Regions from separate parts of the Krasilnikovia cinnamomea genome, predicted to be linked through region 2. Evidence: riboswitches for the same ligand, from Rfam matches in the RefSeq annotation. Region 2 holds a riboswitch; each other region holds the start of a gene.
What was found. A riboswitch is a leader RNA that binds a small molecule or an ion and turns the genes downstream of it on or off. The one in region 2 is predicted to bind cyclic di-AMP.
Positions count from the first base shown of each region.

Region 1: another riboswitch for cyclic di-AMP. It lies ahead of EV385_RS03775 (C40 family peptidase); the one in region 2 lies ahead of EV385_RS02155 (LysM peptidoglycan-binding domain-containing protein).
Region 3: another riboswitch for cyclic di-AMP. It lies ahead of EV385_RS17580 (coiled-coil domain-containing protein); the one in region 2 lies ahead of EV385_RS02155 (LysM peptidoglycan-binding domain-containing protein).
Region 4: another riboswitch for cyclic di-AMP. It lies ahead of EV385_RS23985 (C40 family peptidase); the one in region 2 lies ahead of EV385_RS02155 (LysM peptidoglycan-binding domain-containing protein).

Region 1 covers NZ_SHKY01000001.1:863,366-866,930, forward strand. The annotation lists gene EV385_RS03770 (glycoside hydrolase family 3 protein) at 1-319, opposite strand, end outside; gene EV385_RS35585 (hypothetical protein) at 490-621, shown strand; gene EV385_RS03775 (C40 family peptidase) at 740-1,297, opposite strand; cyclic di-AMP (ydaO/yuaA leader) riboswitch at 1,307-1,468, opposite strand; gene EV385_RS03780 (hypothetical protein) at 1,881-2,384, shown strand; gene EV385_RS03785 (glycosyltransferase) at 2,400-3,565, opposite strand, start outside.
Region 2 covers NZ_SHKY01000001.1:505,518-509,082, forward strand. The annotation lists gene EV385_RS02145 (PLD nuclease N-terminal domain-containing protein) at 176-595, shown strand; gene EV385_RS33710 (hypothetical protein) at 907-1,302, shown strand; gene EV385_RS02155 (LysM peptidoglycan-binding domain-containing protein) at 1,526-2,101, opposite strand; cyclic di-AMP (ydaO/yuaA leader) riboswitch at 2,107-2,251, opposite strand; gene EV385_RS02160 (hypothetical protein) at 2,551-2,835, opposite strand.
Region 3 covers NZ_SHKY01000001.1:3,885,253-3,888,817, reverse strand. The annotation lists gene EV385_RS17585 (ABC transporter ATP-binding protein) at 1-435, shown strand, start outside; gene EV385_RS17580 (coiled-coil domain-containing protein) at 453-1,442, opposite strand; cyclic di-AMP (ydaO/yuaA leader) riboswitch at 1,494-1,630, opposite strand; cyclic di-AMP (ydaO/yuaA leader) riboswitch at 1,925-2,059, shown strand; gene EV385_RS17575 (VldE C-terminal domain-containing protein) at 2,064-3,083, shown strand; gene EV385_RS17570 (glycoside hydrolase family 65 protein) at 3,142-3,565, opposite strand, start outside.
Region 4 covers NZ_SHKY01000001.1:5,236,050-5,239,614, reverse strand. The annotation lists gene rsmH (16S rRNA (cytosine(1402)-N(4))-methyltransferase RsmH) at 1-163, opposite strand, end outside; gene mraZ (division/cell wall cluster transcriptional repressor MraZ) at 386-817, opposite strand; gene EV385_RS23985 (C40 family peptidase) at 1,276-2,055, opposite strand; cyclic di-AMP (ydaO/yuaA leader) riboswitch at 2,095-2,226, opposite strand; gene EV385_RS23980 (Mur ligase family protein) at 2,725-3,565, shown strand, end outside.

The sequences.
Region 1 (3,565 bases), 360 kb from region 2:
CGACGACCTCGGTGACCGTGACGTCGTCGATCGCGCCGAGGGCCAGATTGCCCGGACGCGAGCTGCCGTAACGGGATTCGAGCCGGGTGACGTCACCGGCCTCCTCGTCGATCGCCACGATGACGTCCGGCCGTTCCGCGCGCAGTTGCGCGGTGAGCGCGGCGACCTGGGCCGCGGATTCGACGTTGCGGGCGAACAGCGCCACTCCACCGAGGCCCTCGGCGAGGCGGCGGCGCACCCAGTCCGGCGCGGTGGTGCCCACGAAGCCCGGCTGCAGCACGGTGGCGGCGAGTTCCGGCAAGTCCCCTTGTCGCGGCATGAGCCCCGAACCTCCGGTGACGATCGACACGCGCTCCGGTGAGCGCGTCCCCAACTGACAACCGACAACCGTCATGGGCGCGGCGGACGGACCAATGGTCACACCCGGTCCGCGTTCAGTCAACAAACCTTTCTATTGGTACGGTGTCCGCGCCCGTTAGAGTTCTCGGCGTGCAGACCCCCCTCGCGGCAACCTCCGGCGTGGACTGGTCCGAAGTGCATGCCGTCCGGCTGCTCGGCGTCGCCCTCGCCGCGCTCATCCTGATCTGGGCGATTCGCCGCATGTTCGGCGGCAAACGCTGACCCACTCCTGGGCGGCCCACGCAACGGTCAAGGCCACCCCGGTGACCGGGGCGGCCTTGACCGCGACAGCCGCCGAGGCGGCCAAATTGACTTCACCGCCGAGGCGGCCGAACCCGGGTCAGACGCCGATCCGGCCGTACCTGACCCTGCCGGGCTCGAAGATCGCCGCGAGCTTGACCCGGCTGCCGGGCTTCGGGGCGTGCCACACCTTCCCCTGACCGGCGTAGACGGCCACGTGGTAGGCGTGCCCGCCGCGAACCCAGAAGACCAGGTCGCCGGGGCGCCGCTGCGCCTTGGCCAGGCGGCGCACCTGGTGGAACTGGGCGTTCGCGGTGCGGCCCAGCTTCAGCTGCGCCTTGCGGTAGACGTATCCGGCCAGGCCGGAGCAGTCGAAGGCCTTCGGGCCGCCGGCGCCGAGCCGGTAGGGCTTGCCCTTTTGCGCCTTGGCGAACGCGACGATCCGCAGGCCCCGGGCCTTGGCCGCCGCGACGGCGCGCGCCTGAGCCGCGCGGGCCTTGGCGGCCCGCTGAGCCGCGGTCGCGTGCGACCCGGCCGCCCTGGAGTCCGCCGCCGCCGGCGACGGCGCCGCGGCACCCAGGGTGACGGTGGTTACCAGCGCTGCGGCCAGCCCGAACAGAGCGAGGCGACGCAGAACCGGCGGGTGGGAATGAGACATTCAGGCATCCTGATCCTTCAACCCGCGTGCGAGGTTAGCTGTCGGGTTAGGCCTTGAAGTGGCCCGCCACGCTCCGCGTGGCCGCACCCCCAGCCGGTGTCGGGCACCGGCACACTGGGTCCCCCGCTCCTGCCCATCGAAGTCACTGATAGGAGTCAGTCTTCGTTCGCACTCCCGGCGGGCAGGACTCCGCGGCCGGAAGCAGCGACCCCGGGTTCGGGGTGCGCCCTTACCGTCGGCACGGGGGCGAACCGGCTCACCGCCACTGCGGTTGCATGGACCTCGCGACTCACGAACCCGACGCCCGGTCGGGTACCCGGCGGGACACGGCTGGTCCAAGACCCCCGGAAGCGGACGACCCGGGCAGGGGTCTGTGGCGTAGGTCACAGCCGAGCCCGCCGTCCGGCGGTGCCGGGAATCGGGACCCGGGCGGCAGACGATACGGGCCCGGCCGGTCCCCGACATTCGCCGCGGTACCGGATGACGATTCGGTTCGGCGCAGCCCGGGTACGGATCCCGTCCGTTCCGGCAGGCGAGGAGAATGCACTCTCGGTCGCCGACAACCGTGGAAAGGACCACCCGAGTGACGGACCAACCGATGTACGCCAGCCTGGGCTACACCGACGCCGAATGGGGACTGCTGACCGGCCTGCCGCAGTCGGTGCTGACCGCCGCCAGCGCCGCCAGCCTCGACGGGGCCCGCAAGACGCGCGCCGAGAACGCCGCCGGCCTCGACGAGATCGCGGACGCCCGGACCAGCAGCAGCCCGCTCGTCGCGGCGGTCGCCGCCGCCGTGGTGGACCGCGTCGGCGACCCCGAACTCGGCGAGGAACTGCCGGTCCTCGCCCCGGCCGACCCCGCCGGGTACGCCGGGGACGTGCTGGAGCGGGTCGGGCAGGCGGTCACGCTGCTGGCCGCCAAGGCCCCGGCCGAGGACGCCCGGACGTACCGGCACTGGCTCGTGGAGATCGCGGAATCGGTGGTCGGGGCCGCCTCCACCGGAGGTGTGCTCGGCATCGGCGCCGAGACGGTGACCGACAGCGAGCGCCGGTTCCGCGACGAGCTGTCCGCCGCGCTCGCGGACTGATCACGCGCCGGGGCGCTACGCGACCGCCTCGGCGTCGGAGCGGCTCTCCAGCGCCGCGTACACGGCGCCGACCTGGGCCGCCGCCCGCTGCCAGGAGTACGCCTGGCGGGCCCGGTCCAGCGCGGCGGTCGCGTACGCGAACCGGCGCACCGGGTCGATGATCAGCCGGCGCAGCGTGCCCCCCAGCGCCTCGGGGTCGGCGGCTGGCACGAGATCACCGGTCAGGCCGTCCACCACGGTCTCCGGCAGCGCGCCGGACGCGACGCCCACCACGGGCACGCCGCACGCCATCGCCTCCAGCGGAGCCGCCTCGTACCGGTCCTGCCCGGGCGCGACGACGAACACGTCCGCCGAGCGGTACCAGGCCGGCAGGTCCGCCGAGGTGACGGCACCGACCAGGCGGACCCGGTCGGCGACCTGGCAGCGCACCGCGAGCTCGCGCAGCCGGGCGGCCTGCGGGTCGTCGGGCAGCCCGGCCGCGGGCGGGCCGCCGATCAGCACGAACTCCGCTCCCGGCACGGCCCGCATGGCCCGGACCACGGCGCCGTAGCCCGTACCGTCGGCCAGCCGCCCGACGGCCAGGATGCGGGGGCGGCGCGGGTCGCGCTCCGCCACCGGGCCGTCCGGGTTGAACCGCCGGCTGTCCACCCCGGCCGGGACGAAGGTGATCCGCGGGCGCGGCACCCCCCGGTCCACCAGTTCGCCTACCTCCTGCTGGCTGCGGGCGAGCACCCGATCGACGGCGCGGCCGAGCGCCCGCTCGTAGCCGGCCCGCGACGGGCCGTTGCCGCCCGGCTCGGCGGGGCCCGCGCCCAGCTCGTGGAACGACTGCACCACGGGTACGCCGATCCGGCGGGCCGCGGTCACCGCGGCGAGACCGCCCGTCCAGAAGTGCGCGTGCACCACGGCCGGCGCCCAGTCCCCGTCCCGCCAGGAGCGGCCCAGCCACCGCGCGAACTCACCCAGGCACGGCAGCCGCTCCTGGACGGGAAGCACCCGCGCCGGACCGGCGGGAACCCGTACCACCGGGACACCGCCCGGGGCCCGCACCACGTCGGGCGCGGCGGGGTCGTCGCGCCGGGTGTGGATCCGTACGTCGTGGCCGAGCTCCGCCAGCGCCTCGGCCAGCTCCAGGACGTGCCGGCCGCCGGCGCCCAGGGAACCGGTGTTCTCCGAGATCA
Region 2 (3,565 bases):
GGTGTTCCGGGTCCAGCGCTGGAAGCTACGGCTGCCTGAGGCGACTTCCGGGTCGCCACACACATGTAAGTAACCCATGGCGGATGAGGCCGGGATGACCAGCGCGCGGTGAACTGGAGAGACCTCGATCCCCATACCGCCGACGCAGTCGGCGTCGACCCGGAAGGGCACTTACGTGTTCGACAACAACGGCTCGTTCCTGCTGGCCGCCTTCGAGTTCTTCATCTTCCTCGCGTGGTTCATGGGCCTGTTCTGGATCTTCGGTGACCTCTTCCGGAGCAAGGACCTCGGCGGTGGGGCCAAGACCCTGTGGTCGCTGTTCCTCATCTTCCTTCCGATACTCGGCATGTTGATCTATCTGATGGCCCGTGGCGGCGGCATGACCGACCGCGCACTCGCCGCCCAGGCCGACCTGCAGAAGCGGCAGGAGGCCTACATCAGGTCGGTCGCCACGTCGAACGGCGGTAGAGGCAGCGTCACCGAGGAGATCGCGTCGGCGAAGGCACTGCTCGACTCCGGCGCGATCAACGCGAGCGAATACGAGCAGCTGAAGGCCAATGCGCTCGGGAAGAACACCGCCTCGCTGGTCGCCTAGAACGGTCGCGGCGCGTGCGTAGGGCGCGGCCGGGTGGGCGCGTCCACGCGCGCCTGGACCCAGTTCGGCCATGCTGCTGCCCACCCATGACGGGCCGGATGGTGACACCGTGACCGGCTGCTCGGATCCCGAACTGAGCGCTTAGCCCTGCCCAGGGCTCGCGAATCGACGTTGCAGAGGCCCCAGTGCGGAGCGGCTCAATTTGTATCGTGCGGCAACTTATATTGCCTTGAACCGCCCTCGCCTCGACCATTCTTTCCGGCCGGACGGCCCTTCTTTTTGCTGTCCCCCCTGCATTACATTCACTCGCCATGACCCGACCGGACTTGCCGCGCCTCGTCGAGCAGACCCGAGCACTACTGTTGCTGCAGATGTACCTGACGCTGCTCGTCCTGGTTTTCATGACGCTGCTGATGCAGTTCTTGACCAGCGCTATGGGCCCGTCTCGTGGCGACAGGTTCCTCACCGTCTACGTGATCCTGGTGTGCGTCCCGTTCGTCCTGGGGCTGTCGGCCTGGATGTTCCGCCGAGGGCAGGTGCTCGGCTGGATCCTTGCCTTCGTCGCGGAAGTGGTCAGCTTCTCAATCGCCGTCGGCTCCATCCTCGGCCCTTTCACGGGCATTGCGGCGGTCATCCTGCTCGTGGTGGCGTCCTGCATCCTGGTCAACCTCTTCCGTCCCGAGGTCCGCCGGTTCTTCTTCGGATAACCGCCGTTCGGCTCCGGGGCCGCCCGTCGTCGACTCAGTGTGCGGAGTCGTCGTCACCGGATCCGCGGACTTGTCGCGCAGCCACCGGCGCGTGACGTGGCTGTGTGCCGCGGCGACAGAGGCCGCCATGAGTTCGGCCCGCGATGACACCGGCTCGGTCGGGCATCCACCGATGACGTTGACGGCCGCCCCAGTCGGATGCGCCGGGGCGGCCGTCCCCCGGTCACAGGGCCAGACGCTGACCCGGCCGGATCAGGTGCGGGTCGCCGCCCAACACACCCCGGTTCAGCCGGAACAGAGTGCGCCAGCCGCCCTTGATGTGGTGCCGCTCGGCGATCGACGCCAGCGTCTCGCCGGCGCGTACGACATGCACCCGGGCCCGGTGAGCCCGATGGGTGTCGTGTGTGCGGTGCGTCTTGCGAGCCTTGTGCGCGGCGGCCCGATGATGCTTCGGCGAGCCCGCCTTGGCGCCGCATACCGGCCACGCGCGGATGCCCTGGGTACGCAGGACCCGCTCGGCGACCGCGATCTGCTGCGCCCGGGTGGCCTTGTCGGCCGTACGGGCGTACTTCGTACCCCCGTGACCGGCCCAGGTACGGCGGCTGAACTGCAGCCCACCGTAATAGCCGTTGCCGGTGTTGATGTGCCACCTGCCGCCGGACTCGCAGCGGGCGATGGCGTCCCAGTTGACGCTGGACGCGGACGCCGGAGCGGCCGGGCCGAGCAGGGTCACGGCGCCGGTGACACCGGCCGCGATGACGCCCAGCACGAGGCGGGTGGGCTTTCGGAACTGTGCCATGACAGAGAACCTCCACGCCTGCGAGGTCAGCTGTCGGGTTCGGGCTGAGGCGCCCGGCCGCGGTCTGCGGCTTCACCCCGAGGCGCGCGGCAGCGCACCGAAGAACTAGTGGGTCCCCCGCTCCAAGCCTGGTTGAGGAATGCCCGACGAGCGGCGGCTTGGATTCGGCGTTACCGCCCGCGGGGCCCGCGTTGGCGGACGCGGGCGACGGTATCCACGAGAATTGTGGAGCCGCAAAGAAATCCAGCCGGATCGTGAGATCGATCTCTTGTTCGCCGGCCTCACGGCTACCCGGATCTGATACCGCTACCGGTCCCCGTCACCGCTCGGTCTGGCAGGCGCCCGGTACCGGGTGGACGGATGCGTGACTGATGCAACAATCCTGTGCGGACCAGGAGGTCCGCCCTGTCCGCGTACCGAGCGAACACGCCCGTACGCGGCCGGATGCCTCAGAGCGCTTGGGGGTCGCCGCTACGCACGGCCTCGGTCCGGCTGCGGCCGGTACGCAGCATCCACCACAACTCCCCCGGGACGGCACGCCAACCGCGGGCGCGCGCCGCCTGGTAGGTGGCCCGTCCCATGAGGAGTACGCCGATCCAGAAGCTCACTTCGGCGAGCACGAGGATGGTGACCACGGTCCATGCGGGGGCGCCGGCGGCGGCCGCCACAGTTGCGGCGAGGGCCCACGGCAGGCTGGTGAGCGCTAGCAGCGCTCCGACCCGAAGCTTGTTCACGCGCTCATCATGGTCCATCGCATCAACAGCTACCCCGGCGGGCGCTTGCGTCCAGCTCATTGATCGCGGCGAGGAGGGCGGTCGCTTAGCGTCGCATGGCGAACCGGTCGAGTGAGCAGCGACGGCGCGGTTGCCTTTTCAGCTGGTTGATGCCGCACGCCACGGCGTGGCGCTGCTCATTGAGCTCGGGATCAATGGTGGTGGACGGCCGCCCCTCGACCCGAGCATGCGCCGCCTGGCGTCCTGATCGGCCTTGCAACTGCTTATCAACCCGAATCACATCATGCCGGGGTATCCCTCGGCCCTGGCGGCGGCCAGGTTGCTTCGATCACACCAGGCCGGTCGGGACAGCGGGAACCGCGTCGCCTCCATACCGTCGCCCGATAGCTGATCGAGTTCAGTGCTTACGGGGCGGACCAAGATGAATCGACCAACGACGGAAGGTATCGGACACGCAGGGTCGCCGACGTCGACGACAGCGGTGCACGCAGGGGCCCGACGCAAGCACGCGGCGCTCCTCGCGGTGGCCACGGCGGCGCTGCTCGGCACTACCGCATGCAGTGCCGTTGAGCCCACGTCCGCGAGGGACGCGGCGAGCCCCGCAGTGTCCAGCGCCGCTGCGGCAACGTCCACCTCTACGGCTCCGTTGCCGTCGACAGCGCCCGGCGTCTACAAGCTCACCGGCAATCCTTGCCAGGCCATTGACGCCGCCGCGATCGCCTCCGTGGTC
Region 3 (3,565 bases), 3.4 Mb from region 2:
CTGCCCGGCGAGCGCAACGTCGTGCTGGGCTGCCTCGCGATGGGCATGAGCCCCGCCGAGGTGAAGGAGAAGACCGCCGACATCATCGAGTTCTCCGGCATCAACGAGCGCGGCGACTTCAGCTCCCTGCCGATGAAGACGTACTCGTCCGGCATGTCGGCCCGGCTGCGCTTCGCCATCGCGGCGGCCAAGAAGCACGACGTGCTGCTGATCGACGAGGCGCTGGCCACCGGCGACGCCAAGTTCCGCCGCCGCAGCGAGCAGCGGGTCCGGGACCTGCGCGAGGAGGCCGGGACGGTGTTCCTGGTGAGCCACAGCGAGCAGTCGATCCGGGACACCTGCGAGCGCTCGATCTGGCTGGAGTCCGGCGTCATCCGCGCGGACGGCCCGACCGAGGACGTGATGAAGGAGTACGAGGCCTACATGCGGAAGTAGGCCCCGCCCTCCCCCGGTCAGCGCACCGACAGGTGCACGTGGTTGGTGTGGTCGCTCGACGGGTCCCCGTTGCCCCGGGAGTACGACTTCCAGCCGCTGCTGGGCAGCCAGATCCGGCGGAACCAGATGACGTACAGCACGCCGATCCGGTCGGCGTTGCCGATGAAGTAGTTCGCCAGCCGGTCCCCGTACGTACGGCTGGCGCCGGAGGCCACCCCGCCGAAGGTGCCCTTGTCGGCCGCGAAGTCACACGCCCGCCCCTTGGGATGCTCCCCGGAGTTCTGGTGCCGGAAGCACTTGACGAAGCGCGTGAATCCGGCCCCCTTCGCCTGCTGCATGGCGAACTGCAGGCGGGGCGTGATGCAGCCGGTGGTCGTGGGGTCGTCCACGGTGCAGCCGGTGCCCAGGTTGCGGGGAGCCGTGGCGGACTTGGTGGTGTTGCCGCCGCCGCTCGGTCCCGCGACGTCCTGGCCGCCACCGGCGGCCTTGAGTGCCGCCTCCGCCTGCGCCTTGCGGCGGGCCATGACGTTGAGCTGCTTCTGCTGGTCGCGGATCGTGGCGTCGATCGCGAGCTTGGCCTTAGCCTGGCCGTCCCGGGTCTGCTTGAGGTCGCGCATCGCCGCGTCCTGCCGGATCGCGACCGAGCTCAGGGTGTCGGCCCTGTCCAGCAGGGTGTCCGAGTCCGACGCGGTGAGCAGGGCCGCCATCGGCCCGAGCCGCCCGGTCCGGTAGCTCTGCTGCACGATCTCGTCCAGCGCGGCCTGCTTCGGGCCGAGCTCGGCGTCGAGCCGCTGCAGCGTGGCGGCCAGTTCCCGCTGGCGCGCCCGGGACCGGGTCAGGGCGTCCTTGGCGTCGGTGAAGCCGCGCGACGCCGATTCGAGTGCGTCGATGAGTGACTTACTGCCGCCCTCGCCGTCGTCGCCGGTGTCGCCCGGAGCGGCCAGCGGCCGGGGGGCCGCGGAGGCGGGAGCCGAACCGGCGAGGACCGATCCGGCGGCGACGACCATGAGGGCGAGGAGCGTGGCCCACAGCCGTCGGGCAGGGGTGTGCCGCACGTGCCTTCCTTCCGTCGGCCGCCGACCGGGTTAGCTGACGGGTTCGGGACGGAAGTGGCCCCTACCGCGCGGGTGGCGCGGATTCACCCCACGTACGTGGTTCCCCGGCTCGCCCTCGGGCGATTAGGCGGCGGTTTCCGCCGACGCCTTTCCTGGCGTCGTTATGAAACGGAGACCGTGTCGAAGAATACAGAGCATCGCGAGAATCGACAGGGGTCGCACGGTCGGTTACCAGGTGCTGACAATGCGTCAATGCGGTGAGAGAAATGCAACGATTCACATTGACCCGCGTTACGGCCACGGAAGCGGCGTCTTCCTTGCGTGTATCACGGAAAGTTGTTGGCTGGTAACGCATTTGGCACCGGTCGACCCCTTGATTCGTCAGGTAAGCTGGCCGCCGGTCACTGCCAGGAAGGCACCACCCCCAAGGTGCCGGCAGGCCACCACCTAATCGCCCTCGGGCGAGCCGGGGAACCACGTTTGTGGGGTGAATCCGCGCCACCGCGCGGTAGGGATCGCTTCCGTCCCGAACCCGTCAGCTAACCCGGTCGGTGGTCACGTGGAAGGAACAGAATGACGGCTAGACACCGCCGGTGGCTGACCGTGGCCCTGGCACCGCTCGTCGCGTTGGCGATGCTCGTCGCGCCGGCCGCCCCGGCCAGCGCGGAGCCCGGCAGCGGCAGCGCCGTGCCCGACGAGGGCAAGGACAGCCCGATGCTCAGCGACGTGATGGAGTCGACCAACCGGCGCTTCGTCGCCGCCAAGGCAGCCGTCGCGAAGTCGACGAAGACCCAGCTGGCGCTCGCCATCGACGTGCGCAACGCGGAGGCCAAGCGCGACCGGCTGATCCCCGAGGTCGGCGCGGTCGCCGGGCAGCAGTACCGCACCGGGAACCTGTCGGCCATGAGCTATCTGCTCAACGCGGACAGCTCGGACACCTTCCTCAGGAAGGCCATCTCGCTCGAAGAGATCAACTCGATCAACGACGAGAAGCTGCACGAGCTGAACACCGCGATCGACGAGGTCACCCGGACCAAGGCCCGGCTGGACGCCGAGATCAAGGAACAGCAGCAGAACCTCGCCGCGATGAAGAAGCAGAAGGAGACCGCCGACAAGGCGCTCGCCCTGGTCGGCGGCAAGAGCCTCACGGGCGGCTTCGTGGTGGCCAAGTCACCGATCGCCGCGCCCGCCCCGCGCAACTCCGACGGCGGCTTCTCCCCCGAGGGCTGCACGGTCAACGACCCCTCGCCCGCAGGCGGCTGCGTCACACCGCGTACCAATCACCTCTACAAAGAGGTGCGCAAGGCCGGCTTCAACCGCTTCGTCGGTTGTCACCGCAACGGCGGGCCGTTCGAGCACCCGAAGGGCCGCGCCTGCGACTGGTCGCTGCAGAAGAGCGGGTTCTCGGTCGCGCACAACAAGGACATGAGGGAGTACGGCAACAACCTCATGGCCTTCCTGGTCCGCAACGCCGACCGGCTCGGGATCTACTACGTGATCTGGTTCAAACAGATCTGGTTCCCGGCGACCGGCTGGAAGTCGTACCACGGGCCGAGCGCGCACACCGACCACGTACACGTGTCGTTGCTCTGAGGCACCAGCACACGAAACGGCCCCCGTCCGGCGGACGGGGGCCGTTCGCATGCTCGGCTCAGCCGCCGGCGCCGACCCGGCGCACCGGCGCGCGGCCCGCGGGCTGGCGCGGCGCGGCGCCGATCGGCGGCGCCTCCGGGATCGGTACGGTAACCGGCTTGACCTGCGTCACCTCGATCTCCTTGCCGTGGTGCACCAGCTCCAGCCGGGCCGCCCCGCCGCCGTTGCGCAGCGAGTACGTCACCTCCTCCGGCGTCACGTCGACCCGCAGCCGCTTGCCGTGCCAGAGCAGCGAGAAGTCGAGCCGGTTGATCCGGCTCGGCAGCCGGGGCGCGAACGACAGCTGACCGTTGAAGTCCCGCATCCCGCCCAGCCCGGCGACCAGCGCGATCCACGACCCCGCCAGGGACGCCACGTGCACCCCGTCGCGGGCGTTGCGGTGCAGGTCGTGCAGGTCCATCAGGGCGGCCTCGCCGAGATAG
Region 4 (3,565 bases), 4.7 Mb from region 2:
TGAGGACCGCGTGCGGATACCGTTCGAGCACCGCCTCGGCGTGCCCGCCGAGGCCCAGCGTGAAGTCGACGTGGGTGGCCTGTGGACGGTCCAGGGCGGGGGCGAGCAACTCGAGGCACCGCTCGAGCAGCACGGGCACGTGCGTGCCCCGAAGCTCCCCCATGTCGACCCCCATTGCCCTGCTCATTTCCACGTCCACCCGGTCGCCCGGTCGTCTTCCGTACCGCCAGATCCCCATCCGCTCGTGCCCTGACGTGGGCGCGCCCGACCCCGGACACGCGCCTGGCGCCGGGGAAGAGGCGCCAGGAGCGGGAGCGGCTGGAGATCTCGCAGTACGGCGGCAGCGACGTCCGAGCCGCCTGTACGGCCCGCACCCGGTGACGCCCTACAGTCCGCCGGGCAGCACCCCCTCCTCGATGTCGGCGAATTCGTCCTCACTCGCCGAGAGGTACTGCTCCCAGGACTGCTTGTCCCAGATCTCCACCCGGGTGCTCGCCCCGATCACCACGAGCTCGCGGTTGAGTCCCGCGTACTCCCGCAGGTGGGCGGGGATGGTGACCCGCCCCTGTTTGTCGGGCACCTCGTCGTGCGCGCTGGCGAAGAACACCCGGCTGTACGCCCGGGCGGCCTTGTGTGTCACCGGCTGCTCGCGCAGTTGCCCCGCGATCCGCTGGAACTCGGGCATCGGGAAGACGTAGAGACAGCGCTCCTGCCCCTTGGTGATCACGACACCTCCCGCCAGCTCGTCCCGGAACTTGGCCGGGAGGATCAGCCGGCCCTTGTCGTCGAGGCGTGGCGTGTGCGTGCCGAGGAACATCGGCGCCCACCCCCCGCCCCTTGGCGGTTTCGCGGTCCGCCGTTCGCTCGGGCCGGCAAGTCCTCCAGGGAGACGTCCCACCCGGTGTCAATTCACCCGGGGGTGTCCTGTCCACCTGAAGCCGGTCGCTCGTCGGCCCTGCCACTGCGCTCCACTCTACTCCACTTCCCTCCACCCGCAACCGGAATGCCGCGCTTCGCGAGCCCGGTTCGCAGATGAATGCGCACGTCAGAGGCGTGGACGTGTGGTGGAGGGCGGAACAGCCGTTCGGGTGGATCAAGTTTCCGACATGCGGCTCAGTCGGGCATAAAATCCCCCCGAATCAGGCTCTTCGGAGGGTGCGAAACGCCCACTTGCGCCACTCGGGGAGGAAAGTGGAGGGCCGCACACGACAGTGGGGCGTGACCCGAACCGGGTCACGCCCCACTGAATGTCGTGGTGCCAGGGGCACCGCTACCTCACACGGCGATGCGCCGCACGACGTAGTTCTTGCTCCAGATCTTGTGCTTGCCCACCCGCTTGCCAGACCTCGGCGAGTCCCAGATGTAGCCACCGCCGGCGTAAATGCCCGCGTGGTAACCGTGGGAGCCCGACCGGAAGACGATCAAGTCGCCGATCTGCTTGTTCGACTTGTTGATCTTCTTGCCGTACCGCTGCTGGTCGTTGGCCCGGTGCGGCAGCTTCTTGCCGGCCGCCTTGCGGTACACGTACTGGGTGTAGCCCGAGCAGTCGAAGCGCTTGGGACCCGAGGCGCCGAACTTGTACAGCGCGCCCCGGTGCCGCTTGGCCTCGGCCAGGATCTTCGACCCGCTGGCCTTCACGGTGATCCTGACGGCCCGCGTGGTGGTGCTGCGGTAGCTGCCCGCCCCCGTGAACTGGGAACGGAACCAGCTGGTCGTGGACGGAGTGGTGCGGAACGTGGCGGACCCCTGGGAGTTCAGGCGATGGATCGCCAGGGTCTTCCACTTGCCGTTGCGCTTGGCCTGCAGGCGTACCGAGCCCGTGGTCACGGCCTTGCCGGTACGGGGGTCGAGCACCCGCGCCGTCACGGAGACGGCCTGGCCCCACTTGATCGTGCGCTTGTTGACCCTCTCGGTGAGCCTGGGCGTCACCACCGTCTGAGCGGCCCCGTCGGTGACGGGGGTGGTGGTGGCCGCTACGGCCGGCGTGGCGACTAGCTGGCCGGCGCAGAGGCAGAGACCCAGGGACAGGGCGAGGGTGCCGGTGCCGACGGACATGCGGCGGCCCCGGCTCGAACGACGTTCGTGCACGGTAGAGAGTTCCCTCCGGCACGCCTGCGAGGTTAGCTGTCGGGTTCGGGCGGGAAGGTTGCCCGGCCGCCAAGGCGGCTTCACCCCGAGGTCCAGTCCGTCCGCCGAACCGGCGGGCGTACTGAGCGGACCGAAGATGGGTCCCCCGTCCCTGCCCCCCATTGCCTTGTCTGGTCGTGCGGTGCGTGGTCGTGTCGCCCGGGCCGGGGCAGGGCTCGGCGTGACCCGGATCGACACGAGCGGCGAGCGATCGCTCACCGCCAGAGACCTTGGTACCTGAATTCGAAGTTCAACGCTTGATCAAGATCGTTAAGAAAAGATGTTGGCACTTTTGGGCGTGTCCGGTTTGCGGCCACAGCGCGACAAATGCCGCCACACTCCGTGGTGCCCCGCTTACCCAGCGGTGAGGGTTACGGGTGAATCACGACACACAAATATCCCCACGAAGGTCGATCATGGCCCTATGTGGACTCGGCCGTTCGGCGTACGTATCTCCCAAAAGGCGTATCCCGGACGTCGGCCGGGCGACCGAATGGTCGGCCGAAGGACGGAGGGCCGTCACGGTGGGGACTGCCCGTCCGACCACTCGACGTAGTGTCCGGCTCCGGTACCCTCGCTCGCGTGACGGACGGGAAGATGCCCCTGCGGGCCAAGGTCGCGAGCTCGGTCTCGCGCACCGCGGCCGCGCTCTCGCGGGCTGCGGGACGCGGCGACGGCTCGGTGATCGGCGGCTGGATCGGCCTCAAAATCGACCCTGACCTGCTGGCCCACCTCGCTGCAGGCCGGGCCATCGCGCTCGTGTCGGGCACCAACGGCAAGACCACCACCACCCGCCTCGCCGCGGCCGCCCTCGGCGTGCTCGGACCGGTCGCCACCAACTCGTTCGGCGCCAACATGCCCACCGGGCACACCTCCGCGCTGGCCAAGGCCGGCGCCACCCCGTTCGCGGTGCTGGAGGTCGACGAGCACTACCTGGCCCGGGTCATCGAGGAGACCTCACCCCGGGTGATCGCCCTGCTCAACCTCTCCCGCGACCAACTGGACCGGGCCAAGGAGGTGGCGATGATGGCGCAGTTGTGGCGCACCGCGCTCGCCGCCCACCCCGACGCGCACGTGGTCGCCAACGCCGACGATCCCATGGTCGTCTGGGCCGCGATCGGCTCGCCGCACGTCACCTGGTTCAGCGCCGGTCAGCGCTGGCATGACGACTCCTGGGTCTGCCCCGAGTGCGGCTCCGCGATCCACCGCGAGGGCGGCGACTGGTTCTGCACCGGCTGCGGACTGCGCCGCCCGCAGGCCCAGTGGCACGTCGAGGACGACGGCGTGGTGGACCCCAACGGCGACTGGCACCTGGTCAAGCTGCAACTGCCCGGCCACGTCAACCTCGGCAACGCGGCCACCGCGCTGGCCGTGGCCGCCGAGTTCGGGGTACGGCCCATCGAGGCGGCCCCCCGGCTCGCCTCGGTCACCTCCGTCG